Regions from separate parts of the Bacillus sp. SSR7 genome, predicted to be linked through region 1. Evidence: riboswitches for the same ligand, from Rfam matches in the RefSeq annotation. Region 1 holds a riboswitch; each other region holds the start of a gene.
What was found. Region 1 has a riboswitch for S-adenosylmethionine ahead of AC0NJG_RS12290 (amino acid ABC transporter permease). Riboswitches for the same ligand answer to the same signal wherever they lie in the genome.
Positions count from the first base shown of each region.

Region 2: another riboswitch for S-adenosylmethionine. It lies ahead of AC0NJG_RS08790 (YezD family protein); the one in region 1 lies ahead of AC0NJG_RS12290 (amino acid ABC transporter permease).
Region 3: another riboswitch for S-adenosylmethionine. It lies ahead of AC0NJG_RS25675 (peptide ABC transporter substrate-binding protein); the one in region 1 lies ahead of AC0NJG_RS12290 (amino acid ABC transporter permease).
Region 4: another riboswitch for S-adenosylmethionine. It lies ahead of AC0NJG_RS22420 (bifunctional O-acetylhomoserine aminocarboxypropyltransferase/cysteine synthase); the one in region 1 lies ahead of AC0NJG_RS12290 (amino acid ABC transporter permease).

Region 1 covers NZ_JBVVXV010000005.1:177,708-182,104, forward strand. Annotated here, with positions in the region: gene AC0NJG_RS12275 (DUF3900 domain-containing protein) at 1-104, opposite strand, end outside; gene AC0NJG_RS12280 (hypothetical protein) at 222-548, opposite strand; gene AC0NJG_RS12285 (VanW family protein) at 925-1,836, shown strand; SAM riboswitch class I at 2,165-2,271, shown strand; gene AC0NJG_RS12290 (amino acid ABC transporter permease) at 2,341-3,009, shown strand; gene AC0NJG_RS12295 (amino acid ABC transporter ATP-binding protein) at 3,029-3,790, shown strand; gene AC0NJG_RS12300 (amino acid ABC transporter substrate-binding protein) at 3,802-4,397, shown strand, end outside.
Region 2 covers NZ_JBVVXV010000003.1:286,676-291,072, reverse strand. Annotated here, with positions in the region: gene AC0NJG_RS08805 (LTA synthase family protein) at 1-51, opposite strand, end outside; gene AC0NJG_RS08800 (DUF3888 domain-containing protein) at 306-701, shown strand; lysine riboswitch at 791-972, shown strand; gene lysA (diaminopimelate decarboxylase) at 1,153-2,469, shown strand; SAM riboswitch class I at 2,587-2,695, shown strand; gene AC0NJG_RS08790 (YezD family protein) at 2,768-2,911, shown strand; gene AC0NJG_RS08785 (phosphoadenylyl-sulfate reductase) at 2,998-3,702, shown strand; gene sat (sulfate adenylyltransferase) at 3,741-4,397, shown strand, end outside.
Region 3 covers NZ_JBVVXV010000020.1:37,165-41,561, forward strand. Annotated here, with positions in the region: gene AC0NJG_RS25675 (peptide ABC transporter substrate-binding protein) at 1-1,604, opposite strand, end outside; SAM riboswitch class I at 1,737-1,841, opposite strand; gene AC0NJG_RS25680 (aldo/keto reductase) at 1,993-2,826, opposite strand; gene proC (pyrroline-5-carboxylate reductase) at 2,828-3,631, opposite strand; gene pnuC (nicotinamide riboside transporter PnuC) at 3,933-4,397, shown strand, end outside.
Region 4 covers NZ_JBVVXV010000015.1:99,516-103,912, forward strand. Annotated here, with positions in the region: gene AC0NJG_RS22410 (YjjG family noncanonical pyrimidine nucleotidase) at 1-511, shown strand, start outside; gene AC0NJG_RS22415 (chloride channel protein) at 552-1,784, opposite strand; SAM riboswitch class I at 2,104-2,208, shown strand; gene AC0NJG_RS22420 (bifunctional O-acetylhomoserine aminocarboxypropyltransferase/cysteine synthase) at 2,301-3,599, shown strand; gene metA (homoserine O-acetyltransferase MetA) at 3,583-4,397, shown strand, end outside.

The DNA.
Region 1 (4,397 bases):
TCAGCGTCTAATGTTTGAAAATGTTTGTAGCGTTTATCAACAGCTTCACCTTTTCCTTCTACTTGTACAACATAAAAGGAAAGATAATTTATTTCAAAATCCATATTTATCACCTTGTTTCATTTCATTAACTCTTATCAGTATAGAGATGGAAAAAACTTTCGTCAATTTATATAAGGAAGGGGGAAGCCCCCTTCCTTATATATTTTTTATTTCCGAAATTAAAATCCGTCTTCTAATGCTGAAAATGGAATGTTCAGTCTGTTTTCTACTGTACGTAAACGTTGGTTTAAGCGGTTTAATCTACGTGTATTACGCTCAACCGTGTTTTCTAATTGACGTACTCTTTGTTCCAGCTCATTTACTCGTCTTTCTAACTGACGGTTTCCAGTACCAGGAAAAGAGATTGGAAGTTGGAATTGTCGAGTTTGATCATATGGATTAACTTGTTCTGTTGGATCTATATATTGTTGGTATTGTGCCTGTAAATCATAATGAGGCTGATAACCATTTTGGTTATATGGATCGTATGGATTGTAGGGGTACATAAAAACATCCTCCATTTCTTTAAAATAGGTTAATTCACCATAATGTATGTGTAAAAGCGGAGTGTGGCACGGCAAATACCTATTTATGTTCACAGGATGTTTTTTATAAATACGAATATGGAGTTTTACATTTGAATTTCGTTCGTTTTATGGTATATACTGGATAATAGGGGGAGGTTACATAAAAGTTACAATTCTATCAAACTCAAACTTTTATGTAAATATGTATAGACATTTGGAAAAGAAAAGAGTAATTTATATAGAGTAAAAAATAACTTGTAACAATTTATAAATATATTGTAAAATGATTGTAACAAAACATACATAAAAATGAAATAATACATAAAAGTAGTATTGGGGAAAAGGGGAGAGTATATTGTTCCGTAAAGTAAAGGGTATATTAGTTGGGGTTTTATGTGTAGCTGTAGTGAGTGGCTGTGGTACAAAAGTAAGTGATGTTGCATTAGTAAGTGATATTGGTGGCCACACGGTAGAGGCTAAAGCAGAAGTACAGGATTCTATTAGTTTAGTAGATGGTCGTACAGGTACGGAAGTGAAAAAGCTAGATTTGTCGAGTCTAGGTTATTTTGAAGATGAAGCGAAATTTAAAAAATCAGTTGAGAAGGTTGCTAGGGAAGTTGGGAAAAATGTTGACAAAAAGATGGTCCCTTCACGTCTAGGACCTGATGGAAGTTGGCAAGAAGGAAAACCTTCTTATGAATTAATGGAAAAAGAATTAGTAAATAAATTATTAAACGTAGGTATGTGGGATTCTTCCTATCAATTACCTATTGTTGAGAAAAAACCTACCGCTACATTAAGTGATGCGCAAGGAAGTGGCACGGTAATTGGTAGATATGAAACGAATTTAGGTGGCTCAACAGGTGGACGTATTGAAAATATTCGTTTATCAGCAGCGAGTATAAATGGAGTTGTATTAGCGAAAGGGGACAGTTTCTCTTTCAATGCATTAATTGGTGATACAACACCGGATAAAGGATATCAATTAGGAAAAGAAATTGTAGATGGTAAGTTAGTAGATGGATATGGCGGTGGTGTTTGTCAAACATCATCAACATTATACAATGCAGCAGATCAAGCTGGTTTGAAAATGGTAGAGAGAACAACACATTCTAAAACGGTAGGTTACGTTCCACAAGGAAGAGATGCTACAATTGCATATCCATACTTAGATTTAGTGTTTGAAAACACGAATGATGCACCTGTGAAACTTTATATGGGTATTCAGGGCGGAAAGTTAGTTGCTGAAGTACATAAAATGCGATAAGAATAATAATCTAGAAAAAGCCATTATTTCTATTAACAATAGAAATAATGGCTTTTTCTGTGTAGTTTATTCAGTATTAGTGATACATTTCAAGACTAGGTGAATGTGAGGAACAAGATGTTCGGGAATTTATCCCGCTTTAATGGGCAGTAAGACCCCCACCTCAAAATTCAGCGAAAGAAAAGAAGTTAGGTGGGGGATGAAGAAAACTCCCACTGATTAAAGTTTCACATTATCGAATTTAATTCTTAGTTTTCCTATTGACATTATGAATGATTAACTGTATTCTTCATAATAACAACTTAATAAATGGAAAAATTTATTAGTTTTCTTATCAAGAGAGATGGAGGGACTGGCCCGATGAAATCTCAGCAACAGGCTATAAAAGTACTGTGCTAAGTCCAGCAAACGTATGAAGCGTTTGGAAGATGAGGGGAAATGGATTAACATTCAACTCTTCTTATATGTGTAAGAAGAGTTTTTTATTTAGAGAGGGGGGATAGAGTGAAGTTTGATGTAACGTATTTTTTAGAAAGTTTTCCGCAATTATTTAAGTATGTATACATAACTTTAGGAATTACTGTAGTTTCAATGATTATTTCTTTTGTTATAGGGATAGGTTTGGCGATCATAACGAAAAACAAAACGAAATTTTTATATTCTATTGCAAGAGTATATATATCTTTCTTTAGAGGAACACCTTTATTAGTTCAATTGTTCGTGTTGTATTTCGGATTGCCGCAAATATTCCCAACCTTTACAGTACTTACAGCGATGCAAGCGACTTTAATTGGTCTCAGTTTAAATAATGCAGCGTATTTGTCAGAAATTATTCGGGGTTCATTAAATGCTGTGGAATCAGGACAAATGGATGCTTGTTTATCAGTTGGAATGACAAAGGCGCAAGCTATGCAACAGATTATCTTTCCACAAGCTATTCGTGTTGCAGTACCATCACTTGGAAATAATTTTGTTGGATTGTTAAAAGAATCTTCGTTATCCTTTGCACTTGGGGTGGCTGAAATTTTAGCGCAAGCGAAAATGTTAGCGGCACAATCGTATCGTTATATGGAAAGTTACTTAGCAGTAGCGATTGTATATTGGATTATTACAATTGTAATTAGCTGGGGGCAGAAAAGGTTAGAAAAGAAACTTGATGCACCATACTTGTAATAGAAATGAGGTGATATGTGTGATTGAGGTAAGAGATTTGTATAAGTCTTACAAACAAAATGAAGTACTAAAAGGAATCTCACTTACTGTCGGTAAAGGGGAGGTAGTAGTCATTATTGGACCTTCTGGTTCAGGTAAATCGACACTATTAAGATGTTTAAATTTATTAGAACACCCAGAGGATGGAAGTATTAGAATTGAAGATTTAGAGATTCATGCGAAGAAGCTTTATAAAAAGGAAATAATAAAATTACGCCAAAAAACAGCAATGGTTTTTCAAAACTATAATTTATTTAAAAATAAAACATCATTGCAAAATATTACAACTCCATTAACAGTTGTACAGAAAAAAAGTGAAGAAGAAGCAAAAAAAATAGCAAGAGAAATATTAAAACAAGTAGGTTTAGCTGAAAAAGAAAATTTCTACCCAACGATGTTATCAGGTGGGCAACAACAAAGAATAGGTATTGCTAGGGCAATGGCCTTAAATCCCGCTGTATTATTGTTTGATGAACCGACTTCTGCACTTGATCCAGAATTAGTGAACGAGGTATTGCAAGTCATTAAGGATTTGGCAAGGCAGCATGTAACGATGGTTATTGTCACACATGAAATGAATTTCGCAAAAGAAGTAGCAGACCATATTATATTTATGGCTGATGGCATTATTGTAGAGCAGGGAACACCGGAAGAAATTTTTCGGAATCCACAAAATGAGCGTACGAAAAAGTTTTTACGACAATTGAATGCTTCAGAAGAAGGCAATCATTTCGTTATTTAGGAGGAAAAATTATGAGGAAAACATCATTATTACTAACATTGGCATTAACAGTATCGTTTGGGCTTTTATCTGCTTGTGATTCAGATACAGCGAGCAAAAAAACAGATGAAAAAGTAGTGAAAGTTGGGACGTCTGCAGGGCGTAGTCCATTTATTTTTAAAGAGGGTGAGAAAGTAAAAGGTTTTGATGCTGAAATTATTGAAGCAGCTGCTAAAAAAGCTGGATATAAAGTTGAATGGAATGTTTCTGATTTTGAAGGATTATTCGGTTTATTAGACTCAGATCGTATTGATACAATTGCGAATGAATTATCCGTTTCTCCGGAAAGAAAAAAGAAATATGATTTTTCAATCCCATATGTATATTCGGGATCTGTTTTCGCAGTGAAGAAGGATAATAATACAATTAAATCACTAGAAGATCTAAAAGGAAAGACTGTAGGCGTTGGGCTTGGTACAGCCGGGGAACAAGAATTAAAAGCTTTAAATAAAAATAATGCTTTTACAATTAAAACGTTCTCAGAAGATCCAACAGCAGAATTGAATGAAGTAGGACTTGGTCGTGTAGATGCTTACTATAATGATAAAGTACAAGTAGAAACAACAAT
Region 2 (4,397 bases), on a different contig from region 1:
AACGACTGCAACGAGTGCGAATCGCAGTTTTGGAAACAGACGTTGTAGCATAATATACTCCTCTCCTAAAAAGCATGACGGTTCTTGTGGGCCTATTTGATTAGCGCCTCATTTTATATATACGAACAGTCCTTTATTATTATGTTTATTATACTATGAGTATCATTATACGAAAATAAAAGAGAGTTGTGGACTTTTTTATAACAATTGAGTAGAAAAAGGGCAGTAGGAGACAATAAAATGGAGTTTCTATGTATGATTATTATCGTGCGCGGAAAGAATCGTGTAACAATACGGAGGTTATAATGCGAAAATTATTATATTTTATAGTATGCAGTAGTGTTATACTTTTTGCTTCACCAAGTGTGTCGGTAGCTCAATATGATGCACCTCTTATGGAAGATGCCCTTTATTCTGTGTTATTCCCGAAAATAAATAAAGCAATTGAAAAACAATATGGGAGCTTGAAGCCTTATCAATGTCCTAAAATTATTAGTTTAAAAAAAGTGTATAGTGGTACATATTTATTTCAAGCAAGTATTGAAGTGACAAAGTATGAACGTGTTGCCGGGAAAATTGCGCCACCCTTTGAGAAGGTAACGATTACATTTAATAACGAAGAAGGCGAATGGGAAGTGACAAAGGTTTCAGTAAAGCGCTTACCAAACGATACGAAACTAAACTGTAAAAAAGCAATATAAAAAATTGTTTGACAAATAAAATGATCCTTTGGTATTGTTAATAGCAACAATTAGATGTTTGAAAATTAAATAGACTTACCTCATCTACTCTCAAAGGTAGAGGCCGCGATAGGAAAGAGTAAGCTATGGGAGATTTAATGGAATCTGTGATCATAGGTTGAAAGGGACTATTGCCGAAATATAAGAATAACCATCTTATTCATATATTGGGACTGCATTGAATAAATGTAGTACTGTCATAAGATTTATTTTATGGAGAGCTATTTGGAGATGTTGATGCGGTTTCTTATTTTGAGGAGATAACAACTCGTTTATTTTTTCAATATATATTTTTCCTAATAAGAAACGCGTGTGAACATTGTTCCGCGCGTTTTTTGTCTATCTAAAAGCGTGCTGCAATGAATAGAAGATTGGGGTTATGAGTTTTAGAGGAAATAAGGGAGGAATTCAAATGTATTTACACGGCACAAGCCGAATAAATGGGCAAGGACACTTAGAAATTGGAGGGTGCGACACGACGCAGCTAGCAAAACAATACGGAACACCACTTTATGTATACGATGAAGAGTCAATTCGAGGAAAGTGCCGCGCGTTTCATCGTGCTTTTAAAGAAAGTGGTTTCTCTTATCAAGTAGCATATGCAAGCAAGGCGTTCTTGTGCATGGAGATGTGCCGAGTAGCTCGTGAAGAGAATATGTCATTAGATGTTGTTTCTGGAGGAGAATTATATACTGCGCTTCAAGCAGGATTTCCGGCATCGCGCATTCATTTTCACGGCAATAATAAAACAGATGAAGAAATTGTGATGGCTCTTCAGGCAAATATTGGTTGTTTTGTCGTAGATAATTTTTTAGAATTAGAAATTTTGCATGATTTAGCAGTGCAACATGGGAAATTTGTGAACATATTAATTCGTGTAACGCCCGGAGTAGAGGCGCACACACATGAATATATTACAACAGGTCAAGATGATTCAAAATTTGGATTTGGCGTGTCAAATGGTCAAGCGATGCAGGCAATTGAGCTTGCTTTACAAAAATCAAATTATAACGTGTTAGGAATTCATTCACATATCGGATCACAAATATTTGAAACAGCCGGCTTTGTGCGAGCGATTGAAGTTCTTCATCAATTTTTAAAAAAAGTGAGAGAGCGAACAAATTATGTAGTAAAAGTGCTAAATGTAGGGGGAGGATTCGGAATACGCTACACAGAGTCCGATACACCATTAACTCTTGAGACATATGTGCGAGCTGTAACAAGTGCGGTGAGAGAACAATTTACAGTATGTGAATATCCACTACCAGAAATATGGGTTGAACCAGGTCGTAGCATTGTAGGTGATGCTGGAACGACACTTTATACAGTCGGATCTGTGAAAGACATTCCTGGTATTCGGAAATATGTGTCAGTGGATGGTGGGATGACTGATAATTTAAGACCTGCTTTATATAACGCTCGTTATGAAGCGATGTTAGCGAATCGAGGGAATGATGAGAACGAGGAAGTTGTTTCGATTGCAGGGAAGTGCTGTGAGAGTGGGGATATGTTAATTTGGGATATTACTCTACCGAAAGTTGCTTCTGCGGATTTACTAGCAATTTCGTGTACAGGGGCATACGGGTACTCAATGGCGAATAATTATAATCGGATTCGTAGACCAGCTGTCGTCTTCGCGAAAGGTGGTACATCACAAATTGTTGTAGAGCGCGAAACATATGAAAATATTATTGGGAACGATCGCATACGTATAAAAGAACTTGTTTAAATGAGGAAAAAGGAGTTGTTCGGATGGGCAATTCCTTTTTTATAAAATAAAGTAATTAAAATATATCGGAAAACTAGGATTGAAAAAAATCAGAATTGTGATAAAATACAAATACAAAGCTTATCAAGAGAAGCGGAGAGAACTGGCCCGGCGAAGCTCGGCAACCTGCTTATAGAAAGCAAGGTGCTAAATCCAGCAAAATGGAATCCATTTTGAAAGATAAGGTAAAATATATTACCGAACAGTCTTTTCGAAATGGGAAAGATTTTTTTTATGAATAAAAAGGGGGGCTGTTCGCGTGAGCGTACGGGAACATTTTGAGGAAGTATCTGAGAAAATTGAAGCGATGCTTGCTGATATGAAATATGGTTCAATTACAATTGTTGTGCAAGATGGAAAAGTCATTCAATTAGAGAAAAGTGAAAAAGTACGTTTAAAGTAAAAAGCGCTGACTAGAAAAACTAGAGGCGGTTTTAACCTATTTCATTAGGTTAAAACCGTCTTTTTGCTTTTACAGGGGGAAAAAACATGTTGACGTATGAAACGTGGGAAGAAAATGATGTTTCATTTTCAGAAGAAGATGAAACGAAAGGCGCATTATCTGTATTAAGTTGGGCTTATAAAGAATATAAAAGTGAAATTGTATACGCATGTAGCTTCGGAGTGGAAGGGATGGTACTGCTGCATCTTATTAACCAAGTAAATCCATCTGCTAAAGTTGTATTTTTGGATACAAACGTACATTTTCAAGAAACGTATGAATTAATTCAAAAAGTGCGGGAACGATTTCCTTTATTGAATATTATAGAAAAACAGCCAGAACTTACACTTGATGAACAAGCCAAAGCGCATGGTGACAAGCTATGGGAAAGCAATCCCAATCTCTGTTGTAAGATTAGAAAAATTTTACCTTTAGAAGCATCATTAGCGAATGAAAAAGCGTGGATATCGGGATTGAGAAGGGAACAATCAGAAACCCGTAAGCATACAAAGTTTATAAATCTAGATCATCGCTTTCAATCTATTAAAGTTTGTCCGCTCATTCATTGGACGTGGAAAGAAGTATGGAGATATGTATACAAACATAGCTTGCCTTATAACCCATTACATGACATTGGATATCCAAGTATTGGGTGTGAGAAGTGTACGTTGCCTGTAGGAGAGGGTGGCGATTCGAGAGATGGTAGATGGGCTGGGAAAGTGAAAACTGAATGTGGTCTTCATTACCAATAAGATGAATTTGAAAATAAAGCTAAGAGAGGGTATAGAAAATGAGTACAAGAAACGAATTAATAAATCGAATAGACGAGACATACGACGTATCACAAATTAAAAAAGAAATTGGGCTAGATAACATTGCGTTAAGTGATTTAGAACTATTAGCGACAGGAGGATATAGCCCGCTTACTGGTTTTTTAGGAAAGAAAGATTATGATTCGGTTGTAGAAACGCTTCGTTTAGCTAATGGGAGCGTTTGGAGTATACCAATTACATTACCAGTAACAGAAGAAGTAGCAGAGACGCTAAAAGTTGGAGAGGAAGTAAAACTTGTTAACGGTGGAAATGTATATGGTGTTATTCAAATAGAAGATATTTTTGTGCCTGATAAGGAAAAAGAAGCGTTACTAGTGTATAAAACGACGGATGAGGCTCATCCTGGAGTGAAAAAATTATACGAAAGACCGAACGTTTACATCGGAGGAGCTATTGTTCTTACGAAACGTTTTGAAAATAATCTGTTTCCTTCTTATCATTTAGATCCAATTGAAACGAGAGAAGAATTTAAAAAACGTGGTTGGAAAACAGTAGTTGGATTCCAAACGAGAAATCCGGTACATCGTGCCCATGAATATATTCAAAAATCTGCTCTTGAAATTGTAGATGGCCTCTTTTTAAATCCGCTCGTTGGGGAAACGAAGTCGGATGAT
Region 3 (4,397 bases), on a different contig from region 1:
CCTGCAAAGTCTACTTGCACAATTCCTTTCACATAAGAACGTTCTAAATAAGATTCGCCTTTTTGGTAAAGGGGAGCGATAACAGAGTCTTTAAATAATATTTTTTCAGATGCTAGTAATGCTTCCCAGCGAGCTTTTTCATCACCAGCTAAAGTCGTTTTCACTTTTTCAATTGTTTCATCGAATTCCTTATTAGAGTAATGATCTAAGTTGTAAGGGTTATTCGTTGTAAACAATTCAAGGAATGTAATTGGGTCAGCAAAGTCAGGGCTCCAGCCGTCAATACCGATTTCATAGTCACCTTTTAATAAAAGTGAAACTTGTTGTTTACGTGGTTGTGGTTTCACATTTACTGTTAATCCATCTAAATTCTTTTCTAGCTGTCCTTTTAAGAACTCACCAGTTTTCTTATCAAGGTCAGCATCACTTGTTAATAATTCTAATGTGATTTTTTCAGAACCAAGCTCTTGTTTAGCTTTTTTCCATAACTCTTGTGCAGATTTTGTATCAACTTTGGTTAAATCTCCGTTTATAGTACGGAAGTCCTTTCCATCAGCTCCTTTTGCAAAGTTTTTTGGAACGAGACCAAAAGTTGGTGTAGATCCATCGTTTAATAACGTATTTACAAAGGATTTTCGATCAATTGTTTGATCGATTGCTTGGCGTGCAGACACGTTTTGAAGTATTTTGTTTTGTTGATTCATACGTAAAAATTGTACGCCTACGTTCGGGCGTTCTTTAAAGTTCGCATCTTTTTTATATTTATCAACGAAATCAGATGTTAATTTTATGCGGTCTAATTGTTTTGATTCGAATAGGTTTACTTCTGTTGATTTTTCTTTTACGACGTTAAAATTGATTTCTTCTAGTTTGACAGTATCTTTATCCCAATAGGTAGGGTTTTTCTTAAATTTAAAGCTTTGTTCATGCTTCCAATCGCTTAGTGTAAAAGCGCCGTTGTACAAGATTGTATTATCTTCTAAAGCGTACTTATCACCTTGTGCTTTGAAGAATTCCTCGTTAATTGGTAGGAATGTTGGGAACGCTGTTAAGCTAATAAAATATGGAACAGGGCGTTCTAATTCTACCTCAAACGTATGGTCATCAATTGCTTTTACACCAAGTTGGTCGGCTGGAAGTTCTTTGTTGTTAATTTTTGTTGCGTTTTTAATATCAAAGAATAGAAATGCATATTCAGAGGCTGTTGCTGGATCGACAGCTCTTTGCCAAGCGAAGACAAAATCTTTCGCTGTAACAGGCGTGCCGTTTGACCATTTTGAATCTCGCAGGTGGAATGTGTATTTCGTTTTATCGCCACTTACTTCATGAGATTTTGCAACACCAGGGACAGGTTTGTTACCTTCACCAAGATTATACAAGCCTTCAAATACGTTTCTCATTACTTGGCCAGAATCAGTGTCTGTAGCACGAGCCGTATCCATTGTTCGTATTTCAGTAGGTGAAGATAAGTTTAAAACCTGTTTACTAGGTGCCTCGTCCTTTGCATTTGCTCCGCTTGCTTCGTTTTTATAACTACCGCAACCAGTTAATAAAATACTTACTCCTACAACTGATGCAATACCGGGTACAAACTTCTTTTTCATTTGATTTTCCTCCTAAATAATTAAGTTTGGATGATGATGAGGGAAATGAAAAATAAAAAATCCCTCTTTTCATATTGAGAAAGAGGGATTTTTACGTACAAGTTATGCACCCGTATATAAACGAAGTCCCTCATTCTATCTTTCAAGCACAAAGCTTGCAGGAAGTGGCACAGTATTCAAAATGAACCTGTTGCCGAGGTTTCAAAGGGCCAGTCCCTCCACCTCTCTTGATACAATGAGTAAACGAATAAACTTTATTAATTTTTGTGTTTCTTTGATAATTCAAAATCTTACACCTTGAATAATGAAGTGTCAACCGAATGAAATATAGTTTAAATTTTCAGTTTTCTTTAACGAAAAACCACTGCATATGGCAGTGGTTTTTCTATTAGAAGTTAAAGTTATCTGGATCTGGACCAACGCGACGATCTTCATTTAAAGCTTGAATTGCTTTCATATCATCAGCACTTAATTCAAAGTCGAAGATGTTTGCATTTTCAATAATGCGATGTTCTTTAATAGATTTAGGGATTGTTACAACTTCGTTTTGTAGATCCCATCGTAAAATAATTTGTGCAGTTGATTTATTATATTTTGTTGCAATGTCTTGTAATGTTGGATTGTCTAGTAGTTGGCCTTGCATTAATGGTGACCAAGCTTCAAGCTGGATGTTATGTTCTTTGCAGAAAGCGTGTAGCTCTTCTTGTGCTAAACGTGGGTGGTATTCCACTTGGTTGACCATTGGCTTAATTTCAGCAATTTCAAATACGTCTTGTAAGTGGTGGATGTGGAAATTACTCACGCCAATTGCACGAACACGGCCATCTTTATAAAGCTTTTCTAACGCTTTCCATGATTCAGTATATTTTCCTTTTACAGGCCAATGTACTAAATATAAATCTAAATACTCTAAACCTAATTTCTCTAATGTAGTTTCGAATGCTTGAAGTGTTGTTTCATACCCTTGATCGCTATTCCATACTTTTGATGTAATAAATAATTCTTCACGTGAAATACCTGATTCACGGATCGCTTGTCCAACGCCTTCTTCGTTTTGATAAATTGCTGCAGTATCAATGCTGCGATAGCCATTTTTAATTGCTGCTTTTACAGATTCAATTACTTCTGAACCATCTTCTACTTTAAAAACACCTAAACCGAACCAAGGCATTTTTACACCGTTATGTAATGTTGTATAGTCTTTTAAACTTGTTAAATTCATATTATTTCCCCCTAGCTTTTTTGTTTGTTGCTTCTACTGCTTTTTGAATTGCCTCTGAAAAATTATATTCATATAAAGCTTTGAGACCTTCAGCTGTGGAACCACCGGGTGTTGTTACTTGTTCGCGGAGGTTAGCTGGATCTTGCGTTTGTTCAAGCATAGAAGCAGAGCCGGAAATCATTTGAATGACAAGGTGTTTTGCGGTTGCTTCATCAACTCCATAACTTTTTGTTGCTTCAATTAAGCTTTCAGCAAAGTAATAAAGGAAAGCTGGTGCACTTCCCGTAACTGCAGTAAGCTGATGAACTTCTTCCTCAGTACAAAGTTGCGAAGTACCAATACCTCTTAAAAGCAGTTGCAAGGTTTCCTGATGCATCTCGGTTACCGATTGTCCCATTGTATATAAGGAGATAGACTTTCCGATTTCAGCAGCTGTATTTGGCATAATCCAAGCAACAGGTGTCCCCTCGGGAAGTCTTTCTTCTAAATAAGATGGGCCAATGCCAGCGGCTACCGTTACGACAAGTTGATTCGATAGTAACGGAGATAATTCCGCTAATAAACCTTCATGTGCAGAAGGCGGCATTGCTAAAACAATCGTATCAACAGATGTAACATGCTGCTTCCAATCTGTTGTAGTAGACACATTATATCGCGTTTGTAATTGTTCCAGTTTTTCTACGTTGCTTCGGTTAGAAACGATAATTTCTTCGATGTATTCTTTGCTTGTTTTCAGTAACCCGGAAAATATGGCTTCTGCCATACGACCAGCACCAATAAATAGAATTCGATGTTTAGTTAGCATATCCTTTATTCCTTTCTAGTGGAGATATGTTATAAAAAACGATACCATTTTTAAGAGAATTTTGTAAAAAGAAAAGGCTTCCTGTAGGTAGAATGGATAATAAAAAGGAGGGAATTCATGGTAAAGGCTATTACTTATACTGGTGATAGGGAATTTATCCCGCTTTAATGTGCAGTAAGACCCCCACCTCAAAATTCAGCGAAAGCAAAGAAGTTAGGTGGGGGGCGGGCTGCCCATAAAAGCCCGATTGGTGAGGGCTGATTAAAGTTTCACTTTATTATACATCTGGGGAGAGATGATCATGATTAGAAGTCCGCTTTTTTTAGTCGTTTCTAGTATTATTTGCGTATTGGTTGGATTTTATATTCAATCGAGTTATATTGAAATTTTTGCATCGGTTATGGGGATTATTAATGTTTGGTTATTAGCGAGGGAAAAGGTATCTAATTTTTTGTTTGGCATGATTACGGTCGCGGTATTTATATATATTTTCATTACACAAGGTTTATATGCAATGGCAGTATTGGCAGGCTTTCAATTTATCTTTAATGTATATGGTTGGTATTATTGGATTGCACGCAGTGGTGAAGAAGAGGTAAAAGCAACAGTTCGTTTAGATTTGAAAGGTTGGATTTTCTATATAGTCTTTATTTTAGCTGCATGGATTGGTTGGGGTTATTATCAAGTCCATTACTTAGAATCAACAAGTCCATATTTAGATGCTTTAAATGCTGTATTAGGCTTAGTAGCTCAATTTATGCTAAGT
Region 4 (4,397 bases), on a different contig from region 1:
TCGTGATGAAGTTGTAAATACACGATTTTCAATTTTATTTAAAGAATACGGGGAAGAAGTAGATGGGATATTATTCGAAAATAATTATCGTAGCTACTTAGAAGAAGGAAATCAGCTCATGCAAGGCGCATTTGAATTTATAAGTCAAATTCAAAGTGAGTACGATTTATATATTGTGACAAACGGTATTTCTAAGACGCAAGATAAACGATTACGTAATGCAGGATTACATGCCTTGTTTCAAGATATTTTCGTTTCTGAAGATACAGGTTATCAAAAGCCGATGAAAGAGTATTTTGATTATGTTTTTGAAAGGATTCCTAACTTTGTTCCTGAAGAAGGGCTCATTATTGGGGATTCGTTAAGCGCTGATATGAAAGGTGGATATGTAGCGGGAATTGATACTTGTTGGTTTAATCCAGAAAAGAAATTTAATAATAGCGGGATTGTGCCAACATATGAAGTGCAAAATTTTGAAGAGTTATACGCGTTATTGAAGCAACATGTGTAATGAGAATAGGCAGTGGAACTTTCGTCCCTACTGCCTATTTCTATTCGTTTATAGCTTCGTTATTTTTAGGAAGTGGAAATGCATTACCAATTGCTGCTGCCCCAAGCATCGGTAATAGTAAATTGAGCGGGAAAAACATGAGTAATAGTAATGTTATAGCAATTGGTTTTCTTAGTGCATAGCTTGAAATTGCTGTCGTGACGATGGCGACCGAAGCGATTGGATCTATTGGGGCAATGGACGCTATAGCATATCCGATACTTGACCCAGAAAATATAATTGGGAAAATATGTCCACCGCGCCAGCCTGTATTTAAACAAACAGCAGTAATACATAATTTTAAAACCCCTGAAAGAAGTAGTACCCAGAAGGATAAATGGCTCCATTCAACGACTAAATCTTTTAATTGATGTTCTCCGGAGAATAATGTGTATGGGAGAAAAGTTCCTGCAATCCCTAATAAAATGCCACCGATAATTCCAAGCGATAGTTTGTATTCTTTTAAGGGATGGATTAATTTCTCTAATGTGAACTCTAATTTGAAATAAAAGAATCCAACTATAGCACCAATACTAGCAAGTGGAAGAAATGCAATCCATTCATTAAGAGAAAGAGAACCTTCTCCGAAATTAACGATAAAGGATCCACGATTATCAAATTTACTAAGTAATAAATAAACGGAAAAACCAGCGAAAGTGGTAGCCAAATATACAATTGCTTTTTTTCCTTTAGAGAATTCGTTAATTTGCTCTCCCTCATTTTCACTTGGAGCTAAATAACCGAATAATGGCGCGTTAAAAATTACACTTAAAGTAGCACCAATCCCAACTTCTGTTAGTTCATTCATTCCTTTTAAGGCGAATGTAAAGCGATCCCCGACCCATGTACAAAGCCCACCGATAATGCCAACAAGTGCTGCTTCAGGACCTAAGCTAGCTCCAAATATTAAAACGATAATCGCAGTTAAAGTGGCTTTATGTACGAAACGGTATTCAATTCTACCTGTTTTTTTATATTCACTCATTACTTCCGGCATAAGGCGTGGATATGTACCGAAGTATTTTTGAGTTAAACCAACAAGAATACCACCGATAGTTGTTACACAAATGGTGTAATACGGGGGAGAAGAGAAGATAGTAGGTAAGTATCCCCAAATAAAGTGAATGCCGATATTTATTGTAACTAAAAATAACCAGACTGTTGCGCCGACTATAGAGCCTAATAGAATGCCGTATAGGGCGAGTATATAGTGCATGTCTTTCTGGTTTGTCATGTTATACCTCCGTTATGTAAGTTTTAATGTCAAAAGGATTAAATATGCTACTGTGAAATGAAATGAATATGTATAGTATCTTTTTGAAAGGGTGGCTTATTCAATATATTGAGGTCTCGTGAGAATCTGAAATGTATACAGTTAAACTACTTATTTAATTCTATATATTAATTGAGGGTTTTAAAAGGTCTTTTTCAAATGAATATGGAATATATTTCTTTTGTTATGTACATTAAATTATTTGTAGTTAATTTAGAACATTCAGAAAAACTGATTGACATTAGGAAATTATTGCTATAAAATCAACGGTAATTGCATAGTCTTATCAAGAAAAGGTGGAGGGACAGGCCCGATGAAACCTTGGCAACAGCCGTATAACGGAATTGTGCCAAATCCTGCAGGTAATAACCCTGAGAGATAAGAAAGAGCCTTTAGAGCGTGTTTTCAAACTGCTCCTTTCTTGTTTTCAGGAAAGGGGCAGTTTTTTATTTTGTATAAAAGAAAGGAGAATAAAAGATGGGAGAATCATGGGGAAAAGGAACAATTTGTGTGCAAGGTGGCTATACTCCAAAAAATGGTGAACCGCGTGTTTTACCGCTTTATCAAAGTACAACGTATAAATACGATACTTCAGATGATTTAGCAGCGCTATTTAATTTAGAGGCAGAAGGATATATCTACACGCGTATTGGAAATCCTACTTTAGCTGCATTTGAGCAAAAGTTAGCGGATTTAGAGGGTGGTGTAGGAGCTGTTGCAACGGCTTCTGGGCAGGCTGCTATTATGCTTGCCGTTTTAAATATTTGTAGTAGTGGAGACCACTTGCTTTGTTCTTCCACAGTTTATGGCGGGACGTTTAATTTATTTGGAGTGAGTTTGCGTAAGCTTGGTATTGATGTTACATTCTTTAATCCGAATTTAACTGCTGATGAAATTGTGGCCCTTGCTAATGATAAGACGAAACTTGTTTATGCAGAATCGCTAGGAAATCCGGCGATGAACGTTTTAAATTTCAAAGAGTTTTCAGATGCAGCGAAAGAGTTGGAAGTACCTTTTATCGTGGATAATACATTAGCAACTCCTTATTTATGCCAAGCATTTGAGCACGGAGCAAATATTATCGTCCATTCTACGACGAAATATATTGATGGTCATGCAAGTTCGTTAGGCGGCATTGTTATTGACGGAGGGAACTTCGATTGGACAAATGGGAAATATCCTGAACTTGTTGAACCTGATCCAAGTTACCACGGCGTAAGTTACATTCAAAATTTTGGTGCAGCAGCGTATATTGTGAAAGCACGTGTTCAGCTATTAAGAGATTATGGAAATTGTATGAGCCCATTCAATGCATATATTAGCAATATCGGCTTAGAAACATTGCATTTACGAATGGAGCGTCATAGTGAAAATGCTCTTGCAGTTGCTAAGTGGCTCGCTGATCATGAACGTATTGAATGGGTGAATTATCCGGGATTAAATAGTAATGAAAATTACTCGTTAGCACAAAAGTATTTGAAAAAAGGTGCTAGTGGTGTTTTAACATTCGGCATTAAGGGAGGATTAGAAGCCGCGAAAGAATTTATCGCAAATGTAAAACTAGCAACTCTCGTAACGCATGTAGCGGATGCACGAACTTGCGTTATACATCCTGCTAGCACAACGCATAGACAATTAAGTGCTGAAGATCAGCGTTTAGCTGGCGTTACATCAGATTTAATTCGTTTATCGGTTGGTATAGAAGATGTTTCTGATATTATTGCAGATTTAGAAGCAGCGCTAGTCGGAGGCAAAGAACATGCCGATCATAATTGATAAAGATTTACCAGCTCGCAAAGTGTTACAGGAGGAAAATATTTTTGTAATGACGAAGGAGCGAGCAGAAACACAAGATATCCGGGCATTGAAAATTGCTATATTAAATTTAATGCCTACAAAGCAAGACACAGAAGCGCAATTACTTCGTTTAATTGGCAATACACCGTTGCAATTAGATGTACATTTACTTCATATGGAATCACACCTGTCCCGTAATGTCGCACAGGAACATTTAACGAGTTTCTATAAAACATTCCGTGATATTGAGAATGAGAAATTTGATGGACTCATTATTACAGGAGCACCAGTTGAAACCCTTTCTTTTGAAGAGGTAGATTATTGGGAAGAGCTTAAACGCATTATGGAGTATTCAAAAATGAACGTAACATCTACGCTTCATATTTGCTGGGGGGCACAGGCTGGTTTGTATCATCATTATGGTGTTCAAAAGTATCCTCTTAAGGAAAAAATGTTTGGTGTATTTGAACATGAAGTTCGTGAGCAACATGTGAAATTGTTACAAGGGTTTGATGAGTTATTTTTTGCCCCGCATTCTCGTCATACGGAAGTACGAGAGAGTGACATTAGAGAAGTGAAGGAGTTAACGTTATTAGCCAACTCTGAGGAAGCGGGCGTTCATCTTGTTATTGGACAAGAAGGAAGACAAGTGTTTGCGCTCGGTCATAGTGAATATAGTTGTGATACGTTAAAGCAAGAATACGAACGAGATCGTGACAAAGGGTTAAATATTGATGTGCCGAAAAACTATTTTAAGCATGATAATCCAAATGAGAA